Linked DNA regions of Marinomonas mediterranea MMB-1. The protein of the gene in region 1 interacts with the protein of each later gene in a pairwise test. Links are inferred from orthologs where the notes say so. Each region holds a gene or a part of one and is shown on either strand. Other genes may lie near its edges.

Region 1 (4,163 bases):
CCCATAATATTTGGCGCATAGATTATAATGCTTAGCATTGATAATAAAGGACTTCGGCAATCTATGAGCTATAGCGAAGAAAATTTAGTGTGGATTGATCTGGAAATGACCGGACTTGATCCAGAAATGAACACAATTATTGAAATTGCGACCATTGTTACTGATAAACATCTCAATGTATTGGCTCAAGGGCCAAATTTGGTTGTTCATCAAGACAAGGGGGTGATGGATGCGATGGACGAGTGGTGTACGACACATCATGGGCAGTCCGGGTTAACACAGCGTGTATTGGACTCTGCCATTACGATGGAGCAAGCGGAGCAGGAAACGATCGCGTTCCTTGAAAAATACTTACCAGCGGGGAAATCCCCTATTTGTGGTAATAGTGTTGGACAGGATCGTCGTTTCTTATACAAATACATGCCTCGTTTAGAAGCATTTTTTCACTATCGGTATATTGATGTGAGCACGCTTAAAGAGTTGGGGCGTCGTTGGAAACCCGAAGCGCTCGATGGATTTACGAAAACGGGCGCGCATTTGGCGTTGGACGATATTTTGGAATCGATTGGTGAATTGAAACATTACCGGAAAACGTTGTTTGGTATGGAATAACGTTTGTTCCGTTTTAACGCCAAGCTAAAATGCTTGGCGTTATCAAAATAATACGCCGCGCTTGTGTCATTCCTTCCTACTGGTTATATCCAATGAAAAATATATCAGAGCTGCTAACCCCTGTTTTCGATTTGCCTTCTATTAGAGCAATAGAGCAAGCTTCTTTTTCTTCGGAAGGGGGTAGTTATCCGATGATGGAGCGGGCGGCACGCGTATTATTTCATCATATCTCTAGACGTTTTAAAGAAGTTCAGACATTCACTGTGCTGTGCGGTTCTGGAAATAATGGTGGCGACGGTGCTCTGCTTGCTGTTTTGCTTGCGAATGCTGGGCTAACGGTAAGGGGATTGGATTTAGCATCGAAAGAACGTTCAGGAGACGCAAAAAAAGCGTGGGCGGCTTTGCTGGCATCTGATGTCGAAGTCTTTGTGTCGAACACTCTTGATGACGACACCTGCTTTAACGGAGTAATAATCGATGCGATGCTTGGGATCGGCGGCAGCGCTTTTTTAAGCGGAGAGTTTGAAAGAGTATGTCGCTGGGTCAATAAAAGTCGTCAAAGTGGTGCAAGAGTCGTTGCAGTCGATTCTCCAACGGGGCTAGATGTTGCAACAGGTTTGGCTGATCCAAATACTGTTGTCGCGGATGTGACCGTTACTTTTATCCGAGATAAACAGGGTTTCTATATTAACCAAGGATTGGTTTGTGTTGGTGAGGTGATCTGCGAGCGTCTGGAAAGCGTAGATTTATTGGCTGAGAAGGGCGATAAATTAGTAGGAGCGGTGGGGGCTTTATGGTTTGAAGCTTCCGATGTTAGATTGTTGTCGCCGTGTGCTCGATATCCTGTTTCTCATAAGGGGAGCTATGGGCATATTTCTGTCGTTGGCGGTGATGATGGTTATGGCGGTGCTGTGATCATGGCAGCGTCAGGCGCAGCGAGAACAGGAGCGGGTACCGTCAGTGTATTAACGCGCGATAATCATATCGCTCCTGTGCTAGCTCGAATACCATCTGTTATGGCTGTGACGCCAGATGGTGAGGATATTAAAGGAACGCTGCGGAATCTAGATTCCGTATTGTTGATTGGTCCAGGGCTTGGTCGAAAGCAATGGGGCGAAGCGTTGTTTCAGCAAGCGTTAGAACTCACACATCGCAAGGTATTGGATGCTGACGCTTTGCATTGGCTGTCACTCAATCCAATAGCATCATTTCGTGGTTTGGTGGTACTTACACCGCATGTGGGCGAGGCGGCTAAATTACTTGATACGACTCCAGATGGGGTTAGCGGGGATTTGATCGGTTCGGCGAAGGCTCTTAGCCAACGATATGGTGCCATTGTCGTGCTCAAAGGTGTATCAAGTGTTATCTCTGCGCCTGATGGACGTACGGTGATTGCAGGGCGTCCTTGTCCCGGTTTGGCTAAAGGCGGTTCGGGAGATGTGTTAAGTGGCATGGTGTCCAGTTGTTTGGCTTATTACCAGAACCCATTTGAAGCGGTGGTTATCGCGGTCGCTTGGCATAATGTCGCGGCGCAAAAAGCGTCTCAAGAATTGGGAGAGATACATATGCAGCCTTATGAGCTATTGGATTATTTGCGGTTGTCATAATCAGTGTGACTGCTTACGAATGTAATATTACTTAAAATATGCTTGGTTAACGTCTTTTGAACTAATAATGTTCAAAAGCAATAAACTTCAAATTATCAAGCTTTAAAATACTAGGCCGCAAAAATACGAATATCAGGCTTTAAACTGACAATAATGACGGAAGCGTTCGCGCATCGGTGTGCGTAGGAAAGGTAAAATATGATGGTTGAAAAAGAGATATACGGCGAAGAGGCAATGGAATTGTTTGGTGAGCAATTGGCTTCTAGTTTTCAAGAAGGTGGTGTTGTTCATTTAAATGGTAACCTCGGGATGGGCAAAACAACGCTTGTGCGTGGCCTCTTAAGAGGGATGGGTTATATCGGACCGGTTAAAAGTCCCACATACACAATCGTCGAACCTTATGAATTAGAGGTTGCTGATGTGTTTCATTTTGATCTATATCGAATTGGTAATGCTGAAGAGCTTGAGTACATGGGGATCCGCGATTACTTCAAAGAGGGGGCGCTTTGTCTTATTGAGTGGGCTGAAATGGGGGAAGGGGTGCTTCCAGAGCCTGATGTAGTGATTCATTTGGCGCTTTTGCGTCAGGGCAGAAAGGTGGTGGTAGAGCCGAAAACTGCGCATGGTGAAAAAAGCGTTAATGATGCGCTAAAGCAAGCGGGCTAAAACAGTACGAGATTTAAGGCGTTGAGCTATTTTTTCTCAAAGGTTATAGTGTGCAGATATAGTGGCTAGCCTTTTGATATGTATAATACTTTTCGCATTAAATCTGTTGTTTGTTTCGTACTGGCGTTGTTTTTCTCAATGTCGGTCTATAGCGCTTCTGTTAAAGATATTCGAGTTGCTCAGCAAGATGGGCTGACTCGTCTTGTATTTGAGCTAGATTCAGAGGCGAATCATCGCCTTTTTTTGCTTTCTAGTCCTGATAGGGTTGTGTTAGATCTTGAGTCGATCGGCTCTCTCTCAAGTAATGTCAGCAAAAATCTTTCGAAACTCTCCTCGGATATGATGCGCCGACTTCGATATGCTAAGCGCGATCAAGGTGCGAGGTTTGTCATTGATTTAAATGGCAAGGTTAAAGCGAAAAGTTCCGTCCTCTCCAAAAATGCTAAATACGGCCCCAGAATACTCGTTGAGTTAGAGTATGGTAAAAAGAAGCCTGTTAAGGTTATAAAAAGTGTATCGACCATTGAAAACGCCAAACGGGATATTGTTGTTGTTATCGACCCGGGTCATGGTGGAAAAGACCCTGGCGCATTAGGTAAATACAAAGTTCGAGAAAAAGACGTTGTCTTATCAATTGGTAAAGAGCTCGCTAAGCGAATTAATCAGGTTAAAGGTTTTAAAGCGGTTTTAACGCGCTCGACAGATGTCTATCTAAAATTACGTCAACGAACTAAGGTTGCACGTGAAGCAAATGCCGATATCTTAATCTCTATTCATGCCGACGCCTTTACGAAATCAAGTGCGCGTGGTGCGTCTGTCTGGGCGTTGTCTCTCGGTGGTAAAACGTCTGAGATGGGGCGTTGGCTAGCACAGCAGGAACAATCGTCCGACTTGGTTGGCGGTATCTCACTTGATGACAAAGATCAGTTGTTGGCAGAAGTATTGCTCGATATGTCGATGAATTCGACTATTCAAATGAGCCTAGATATTGGCGAGTCAGTTTTAGCGAAAATGACGCGCGTTGCTAAGCTGCATAAAAATACGGTTCAGCAAGCTGGTTTTGTTGTTCTCAAGTCTCCTGATATCCCTTCTTTATTGATTGAAACAGGGTTTGTTTCAAATCCGACAGAGGCTAAAAACCTTTCTAGTCGAACCTATCGTAAAAAATTAGCGCAAGCGATCTCAAAAGGGGTGATTGATTCATTCTCATCTAATCCACCTGAAGGGACGTATCTTGCATGGAAGCAAAAGCGAAAAGTAGGTCATACTTACACGGTT
Region 2 (8,236 bases), 650 kb from region 1 along the record:
TTCCCGTGTTTACTGGCTCAAAGAAAACATACCGAAAAGGAGGTTTTTTCGAACCAGACAGCAGCCGCATGAGTTTATCTTTCAACAAACTGTTCGGAGAGTAATCCACTTCATTCAGCAAAAGGACATCTGGTGAATAACGCTCTACGATCCGCCGAACAGCAGAAACTTGCTTATCTGTTCCTCGATCAATCGCGGCTTCTAGTTCTCCAGAATAAGTTCGGCTAAACGCCACATTGAAAGTAGCAACTCTAAAGGCTACCACTCGATTCCTTCTTGCGCTTTGACACCTGAGGCGAAAGCATGGCGTTCATTGGCAATTTTACTGTGCGTATCCACAGAGTCTAGTAACGCTCTAGGCGCAGTTCGCCCTGTCATCATCACGTTTTGATGTTTTGGTCGACTTTCTAACGCCGCCAAAAGGTCTTCTACTTGTAAGTATCCATACTTGTACATGTAGGTGACTTCATCCAGTAGCACAAAATCCACTTCTGGGTTTGCTAACAGACCCTTAGCTAATTCCCACGCCTGTTCCGCCGCTTTTTGCTCTAACTCAGGGTTACGTGTTTCCCACGTAAAACCGTGTCCCATGACATGGAACTCTACGTCCGGTAACGCGCCAAAAAATTTCTGTTCGCCAGTTTCGGTACGACCCTTTATAAATTGTACGACGGCGCATTTACGACCATGCCCCAAAGCACGAGCCATCGTCCCAAATGCGCTGGAACTTTTTCCCTTACCATTGCCCGTTAACAATATACTGACACCACGTTCAATGGTCGCCTTTGCGATACGCTCATCAACCACCGCTTTTTTCTTAAGCAATTTGGCTTCTTGTATCGCTCTTTTCTCTTCTTCTGTTTTATTCGGCATCGTGTTTACTTCTCTTTTTGTATAGTAGCCAACTTGGGTAATATAGGCCTTTGTGTATTGCGAATAACCTGAGTATAAAGATCAAAGCGGCACCGTAAACGGAATTAAATTCATGAAAAGGAATATTTTTTTCCAGAGAGACCACCAATAAAGCACCCAGAAATGCTGGCGTCGCGTAAAATTCTTTTCCTAAAACCAAGGGAGGCCTATGGCTTAACAAATCCCGAATCATTCCTCCAGCGACACCGGTAATCACACCCATGACAATTGCAATGATAGAAGAGAAGCCATAGTTCAGTACTTTTTCGACGGCCGCCACGGTAAATAGCGCAAGTCCAAACGAGTCGGCGTATTCGAAGATCTGTTGCCTATTTTCGATGACACGAACGGCAAAAAAAGCGAACACGGAAGACAAAAAGGCAACCCATACATAAGACACATCGTCGACCCAATACACCGCGTCGACCGATAAAATAACATCACGAATTGTTCCACCACCTAATGACGTCACCATGCCTAACAACACGACGCTGAACAAATCCATATCTCGTTTACCGGACGAGATTACTCCCGTAATGGCAAATGCTGCGATGCCAAACATGCCAAACCAATACAACAACATTGAAACCTCTACACTCTACTGTGAGCTCACGTGAACTCGACCTTACTTAGCGATGACACTGATTTATTTTAAGGCGGCTAAAGCCCTGCTTGCGCTACCTAATCGCCAACATCACCTAATCGCCAACACTACTCAACCGCCAGACCGACCCAATCACCAGCCCCTAATAGGTCTAACGATATGTATCGATTATCTCTATCATCATTGATCGTTAGTTGAGTCACACTAGAATAACCGATATTAATTCTATGGCATTCACTGACGGGCCACTGGCATAACACACTTACAATTACCTTAATAACGCCCGAGTGCGTATAAAGGACAATATCACTGTCCGCCTCGTCGATCAGGGCGTTAACCTTGGGCATCACTCTGAGCCTTAGGTCTTCGAGCGATTCACCTTTGTAAGGGGCTGAGAATTGCAGATCAGCCCCCCACTCGTCTATTTCTTCACGCGAAATAGTCGACCAATTTTGTCCCTCCCATAGACCGAAGTCTAATTCCGCAAGCTCGCCTATGGGTTTTGAATTGGGATTCACGCTTAACGCAAGCTTAGAGGCTCTGGACAGAGGGCTGTGGAAGCTTTGTATTTTGGGAAGACGCCGACGCTCAAGCCATTGACTAAGGTAAACAGCATCTTGATGCCAAGACGACACAATAGGCACATCTAACTTACCGTAACAAAACCCTTTCTCAACATCGGGTTCGGGGTGGCGCACTAAAAACAACTTCATAATTAAAACAATCAAACCTTACTGTCGGAATCTATAGGCAAATGTAGAGATATTGCTAAAGCCCTCGTTATGCGGCAAACCCCAATAACGAGAAAATGACCAACGCTTCTGAGATCTGCTCTACTGCGCCCAATGTATCGCCATTAAAACCTCGAATTCGCCTGTTAAGATAGACGCGAGCGATAAGAAAGAAAATACCAAGCGCGATAATTGATAAAAGCAAAGAGATTAGACCAACAGAGATAAAACACAGTAGTAGAGAGCTTAAAGCAACACACCAATCTCGAAAAGAAAGCTTAGCAATCATAGACGCAGATTTGCTTTGTGCGCTCGAAACGTATGACAAACTACTCATCATTAACAAAGGCAAAATTCGAGCAAGCACATGGACTGCTATCCATCCCCCTAATACCGACAACGCACCACCTTGCCATTCGTTATTATCGATCCACTGCGTTAACAGCCACCATTTAATCAGAATAGAAAACACAACGGTGATGGCTGCAAAGCTGCCTATTCGAGAGTCTTTCATTATTGCGAGGCGCTGTTCTTGATTCCAGCCTCCAACAAGGCCGTCAGCCGAGTCCAGTAGACCATCTTCATGAAACGCACCCGTGATTAATACTGCACTAAGCAGCATAAAGATGGCTTGTAGCTCGTCACTCCAGCTAAAAAATAAAAGAGGCCACGCACTTAAAACCGCAACGATGAGCCCTACCCAGGGTAAAAAACAAACGGGATGCGCGATCCCATCTTGCTCTTCCCAATTGGCTTTTACTGGGATGCGAGTGTAGGTTGAAACACTGCGTAAAAAACCAGTTAAGTAGGGACTCAGTTTATTGACCATCGCTTACTCCCGCATCCGCAAAACTTGCCATTTGGGTCATAAATACCGTTGCACTTTTAATTATAGGATAGGCTAAAATCGCACCGGAGCCCTCACCAAGACGTAAATCTAACGTGAGAACAGGTCTAACATTAAGATGTTGAAGGATCGCCTGATGCGCCGTTTCGTTAGACTGATGGGCAAAAATAGCATAATCAGATAAGTTGCTTTGTATTTTCATTGCAAAAGCATAGGCTGCTGTGCAAATAAAGCCATCGACAACAAAAGCCACTCCCCTTTGCGCTGATTGCAGCATAGCTCCAGCCATGGCGATGATTTCAAAGCCACCACATTGCTCACCGATATCCTGAGCAGACCAAGACGCCATTGGCTTCCCTAACGCGATTTCTATTCGCTTAAGAGAGGCTTGAATCACTTTCGCTTTATGTGAGACTCCCTCGCTGCTAAGACCCGTCCCACGGCCTGCCGTTTCTTCTCCTGACATGCCCGTCAACGCACTCAACATACAAGAAGCGACGCAAGTGTTACCAATGCCCATTTCTCCGAACATCATAAGGTTCACGCCCGAATCTATCGCTGCATTGGCCTGATTTACACCAACAACAAGCGCTTGCTCTAACTGACGTGAACTCATTGCGGCCTCAAGCATAAAGTCTTTCGAGCCATACGCTACTTTGGCACTTGCTAACAGTGGGTGAGCTGGAATATCTGCGTTAACACCCACATCCACCACTTTTAACGCGACATCATGCTGCTTACAAAATACGCTAACAGCCGCGCCACCAGCCAGAAAGTTCCCGACCATTTGAGGTGTCACTTCTTGAGGAAACGCACTGACACCTTGATCAACAATACCGTGATCGGCAGCAAACACAATCATTTGAGCATGGTCGACTGACGGTGTTAGCGAGTTTTGAATCTTTGCCAATTGAGCGGTAAGTACTTCGAGCACGCCCAGCGAGCCTGGAGGCTTAGTCTTTGTATCGATTTTATGTTGGATATCTCGTTCAAGAGAACGACTGGAAGGAGGAATCGAAAATTGATCAAATACCGACATGCATTTCTCACTCAGCATCAAAAATAGAGGGCTCAAATAACAAAAAAGACGGTGCGGGAAGCACCATCTTTAAAACACAACTTATAGAATGCAAACATTCATGCGCGTAATTACGCTTTGTTTGTACGCTGACGCACTGCTTCGTACAAGCAAACACCGGTAGCCACGGAAACGTTCAAACTCGATACCACGCCAGCCATCGGTAACTTAACTAGATAATCACATTGTTCGCGAGTAAGGCGGCGCATACCATCGCCTTCTGCTCCCATTACAATTGCCGTTGGAATAGTCAAGTCATGATCGTACAACATGTCCGTCGCTTCACCTGCCGTACCAAATATCCAGACACCTTGGTCTTGCAGCTTTTTCATCGTTCTCGCTAAATTCGTCACAGCAAAAACAGGCATACTCTCAGCCGCGCCGCACGCAACTTTACTGACCGTCGCATTTAACGGAGCTGACTTATCTTTTGGCATCACGACTGCATGTGCCCCCGCTGCATCGGCACTTCGAAGACAAGCACCTAAATTATGCGGATCGGTTATACCATCTAAAATGATGATCAGCGGCGTCTCTTCTAAAGCCTCAACGTGCTTATGCAGCTCAGCTTCGTCTTTGGCCTTGGTCATCGTCGCTTGAGCGACGACGCCTTGGTGAACCACACGCTCTTTGCTTTTTGCAAACAGTTGATCCAACACTTTGCGCGGGACAACTTGAAAACGCACACCATTCTTTTTACACAACTGCATCAGCCTTTGTGTTTTCTTATCGTCTCGCCCTTCTTGGAAGCGAACGTCTTTCACCCTTTCCGGCTGCTGAGTGAGCGCATTTTCAACAGCGTGAATGCCATATACCCATTCTAAATTCGACATATTGTCTTTCTTACTCTTTCTACTTAATCAATAGCACGTCGTTTCGCATTACTTTTTTTAGACTTACGTGCTTTCTTTTTCTTTACGTCAGGCACAACTTTTTTATCCGTTGCGCCTTTCACAGCTCTTTTCTTAACCGAATTACTTTTCTTAGCTTCAGAGCTATTTCTCGCTTTTTCGGCCTTTTGTTCTTTTGTCTTAGGTTTGCCTTTGTTTAGGCTCACCTTTTTACGAGGGCTCTTTTTCCTCCCTTTTTTAGCGTCGGCTTGCTTTTCAGCATCACGCTTAGAGGTGCTCCAACTTTCCTTTTCACCTCTATTATTTGATTTAGACGCCCCTTCAGAGCTTGGTTTACGCCCTCCCAATTCCATCGGAGGAAGTTGTGCTAACTGCATTTCAAGCTCAGACAGTTCCGTTTTCTCAACGCGCTTTTTCGGCTTTTCAGGGCGATTTTGAACCAAGCTTAAATCTATTTTACGTTGATCTAAGTTCACGCTTGATACACTTACTTTGACCTTAGTACCCAGTTTAAACGACTTACCCGTGCGCTCTCCAATGATCGCTTGATGCTCGGGATCATGAATAAAGTAATCATTACCTAGCCCAGAGATATGAATAAGACCCTCAACAAATAAACCACCTAACTCAACAAACACGCCAAATGGAGTAACCGCGGTAATAATGCCATCAAACTCTTCGCCCAAATGCTGTTCAACATATTGGCACTTCAACCAAGCTTCAACATCGCGTGTCGCTTCGTCTGCTCGTCTTTCTGTCGTCGAACAAGAATCACCCAAACCGTCCATATCGGCATGATCATAACCATAAATTTTGTTTGCTTTCAGCTTATCTGAACCTGGTACCTTATAGACTTGACGAACTTTTGGCGCACCATCACCACGAATAAGGTAACGAATGGCTCTGTGTACGAGCAAATCGGGATAACGACGTATAGGCGAGGTGAAATGCGTATAAGCTTCATAGTGCAAACCAAAGTGACCAAGATTATCCGCTTGATAAACGGCTTGTGACATCGACCTTAGCATCATTGTTTGAATGCTTCGCGAATCCGCTCGCTCTCGAATGGCCTCGCCCAATTTTGCGTAGTCCATCGGCGTCGGTTTAAGGCCACCTTCTAATTCAAGTCCTAATATGGACAGGTAAGTACGCAATGCCAGCAGCTTTTCTTCTTTAGGACCTTCATGAACACGAAATAGCGCTGCTAGGTCTGCTTTTAAAAGTAACTCGGCCGCAGCAACGTTCGCACACAACATACACTCTTCTATAAGTTTATGTGCATCGTTACGTTCTATTGGTACAATTTGATCGATTTTAGAATGTTCGTCGAACACCATACGTGTTTCGACCGTATCAAAATCCATCGCGCCACGTTGCTCACGAGCTTCTCTCAACACTTTGTACAAGCCATGAAGGTCATCAATATGGGAAACAATCGGAGCGTAACGTTGACGAAGTTCAGTACCTTGTTCATCTGGCTCAGCGTCGATCATTTTAGCGACTTTTGAATACGTCAGACGAGCATGAGAACGAATAAGCCCTTCGTAAAATTTGAAACCTCGCATTTTTCCGCGAGACGTTAGGGAAATCTCGGCAACCATCGCTAAACGGTCGACATCTGGATTCAGTGAGCACAGGCCGTTGGACAAGACTTCTGGCAACATAGGAACAACACGACCTGGGAAGTAAACGGAGTTACCACGCACGATCGCTTCTTTATCTAATGCAGAGCCTTTTTTCACATAATGCGAAACATCCGCTATCGCAACGAACAGCTTCCAACCACCCGGTGTTTTTTCACAATAAACGGCGTCGTCAAAATCACGAGCGTCTTCGCCATCGATCGTGACAAATGGCGTTTCTCGATGATCGACACGGTTGGCTTTATCTTCTTCGACAACCTCAGTTCCAAAGTGCTTCACCTGATTTTCGACAGACTTAGGCCACACATTTGGAATATCGTATCGGTGTATCGCGACATCAATCTCCATTCCAGGAGCCATAAAGTCCCCTAGCACCTTTTTAATTAGCCCCTTGGCCGCTGAATTTCGATCACCGTACTCAAGAAACTCTACTAAAACATATTGCCCATGTTTTGGCGTCAAGCCAGAAAACTGGTCAATCAAGACATCTTGCGTGATTCTCGGGTTCTCAGGCGTGACAAATGCGGTCGCGCTCTCTTCGTAATAGCGTCCGACGATTTGAGTATGTTTACGCTCTTTTACCTCAACAACCACACCATCTAATCGCCCTTTTACCGTTCTACCGGACAGGCGTCCTACAACAATGTCACCATCCATAACCGATTGCATTTGACGTGGTGAAAGGAAGATATCATCAGCATCTTCTCGAATAAGAAAACCGTGACCATCTTTCGTACCTTGAACACGACCTTCTATTAAGTCAGACGATTCAATCAAAGTGTATTCATTGTCAAAGTTGCTTTGTAGCTGGTGGTCGCGACTCATCGCAATTAAACGACGTCGCAGGGCTTCAATTTCGTCATCTTTAGTAAGATTAAAATCATGACATAAACTGGGATGTGTAACTGGCTGGCCTAATTTTGCAATGTGTTCGAGAATGAACTCTCTGCTAGGTACTGGATTATCATACTTGGACGCTTCGCGATCCGAAAAAGGATCATTCACTTTTTTATTACTCAAACTACTTTTGTCCTTTTAGGAGACTCTTTTCTAGGAAAAGCAAACGACTCAAACATAAGGGAAGCAAAGGCCGCCAGCTTCTTTATGGATCATAGTATAGTGTATTCACCTTTAATAAGCTTCACACAACACCCTTCTAGAACCCATATTTAGCACGGCAATATTAAAACTGTATGTAATTACACAACAATTCGACCCACCGCGTTACTTTTTACCTCTTTTCTATCTGGCAAAACCGCCGTCATAAATTTAATTTGTCGGTTTTATGACAAAAAACGGGGCATTTTAGAGAACCAATCGAAGAATTAGATAGGTTCTCGCGCTTTTACGCTTATCGATGTCGCGATAATTGCATCTCTGCCATGATTTTGGTGGAAATTTCTTCCACTGACAAAAGCGTTGTATTTAAAAACGAAACACGCTCCTGACGATAAATAGCCTCCACTTCTTCTATTTCATATCGACACTGTCTTTGGGATGCATATTTCGACGCAGCCATCCGCCCAGAACGAATTTCATGCAAGCGTTGCGGGTCGATAGTGAGTCCATA

What was found. Proteins that work in one complex are often made in the same cells at the same time.
Region 2: the proteins of MARME_RS12835 (region 1) and rlmB interact in binary tests that used the Escherichia coli proteins (3 or more experiments, as listed by UniProt). The link is inferred for Marinomonas mediterranea MMB-1 from one-to-one orthologs.

What each region holds. Positions count from the first base shown.
Region 1 is NC_015276.1:2,819,277-2,823,439, reverse strand. What follows is about bases 34-2,961. They hold MARME_RS12835 (NAD(P)H-hydrate dehydratase), read left to right. Parts: upstream 34-704; coding sequence 705-2,219; downstream 2,220-2,961. Other genes in these bases: tsaE (tRNA (adenosine(37)-N6)-threonylcarbamoyltransferase complex ATPase subunit type 1 TsaE), read left to right, coding at 2,418-2,885; orn (oligoribonuclease), read left to right, coding at 64-612. Outside these bases: MARME_RS12825 (N-acetylmuramoyl-L-alanine amidase), read left to right, coding at 2,964-4,163. UniProt on the Escherichia coli protein: Bifunctional enzyme that catalyzes the epimerization of the S- and R-forms of NAD(P)HX and the dehydration of the S-form of NAD(P)HX at the expense of ADP, which is converted to AMP.
Region 2 is NC_015276.1:3,469,983-3,478,218, forward strand. Bases 3,125-5,991 are described here. They hold rlmB (23S rRNA (guanosine(2251)-2'-O)-methyltransferase RlmB), read right to left. Parts: upstream 5,006-5,991; coding sequence 4,244-5,005; downstream 3,125-4,243. Other genes in these bases: cobT (nicotinate-nucleotide--dimethylbenzimidazole phosphoribosyltransferase), read right to left, coding at 3,125-4,133; rnr (ribonuclease R), read right to left, coding at 5,029-5,991. In the rest of the region: MARME_RS15875 (endonuclease/exonuclease/phosphatase family protein), read right to left, coding at 1-265; cobO (cob(I)yrinic acid a,c-diamide adenosyltransferase), read right to left, coding at 259-873; MARME_RS15885 (trimeric intracellular cation channel family protein), read right to left, coding at 863-1,495; MARME_RS15890 (histidine phosphatase family protein), read right to left, coding at 1,624-2,229; MARME_RS15895 (adenosylcobinamide-GDP ribazoletransferase), read right to left, coding at 2,297-3,076; more of cobT, read right to left, coding at 3,066-3,124; more of rnr, read right to left, coding at 5,992-7,686; MARME_RS15915 (pyruvate, water dikinase regulatory protein), read right to left, coding at 8,018-8,236. UniProt on the Escherichia coli protein: Specifically methylates the ribose of guanosine 2251 in 23S rRNA.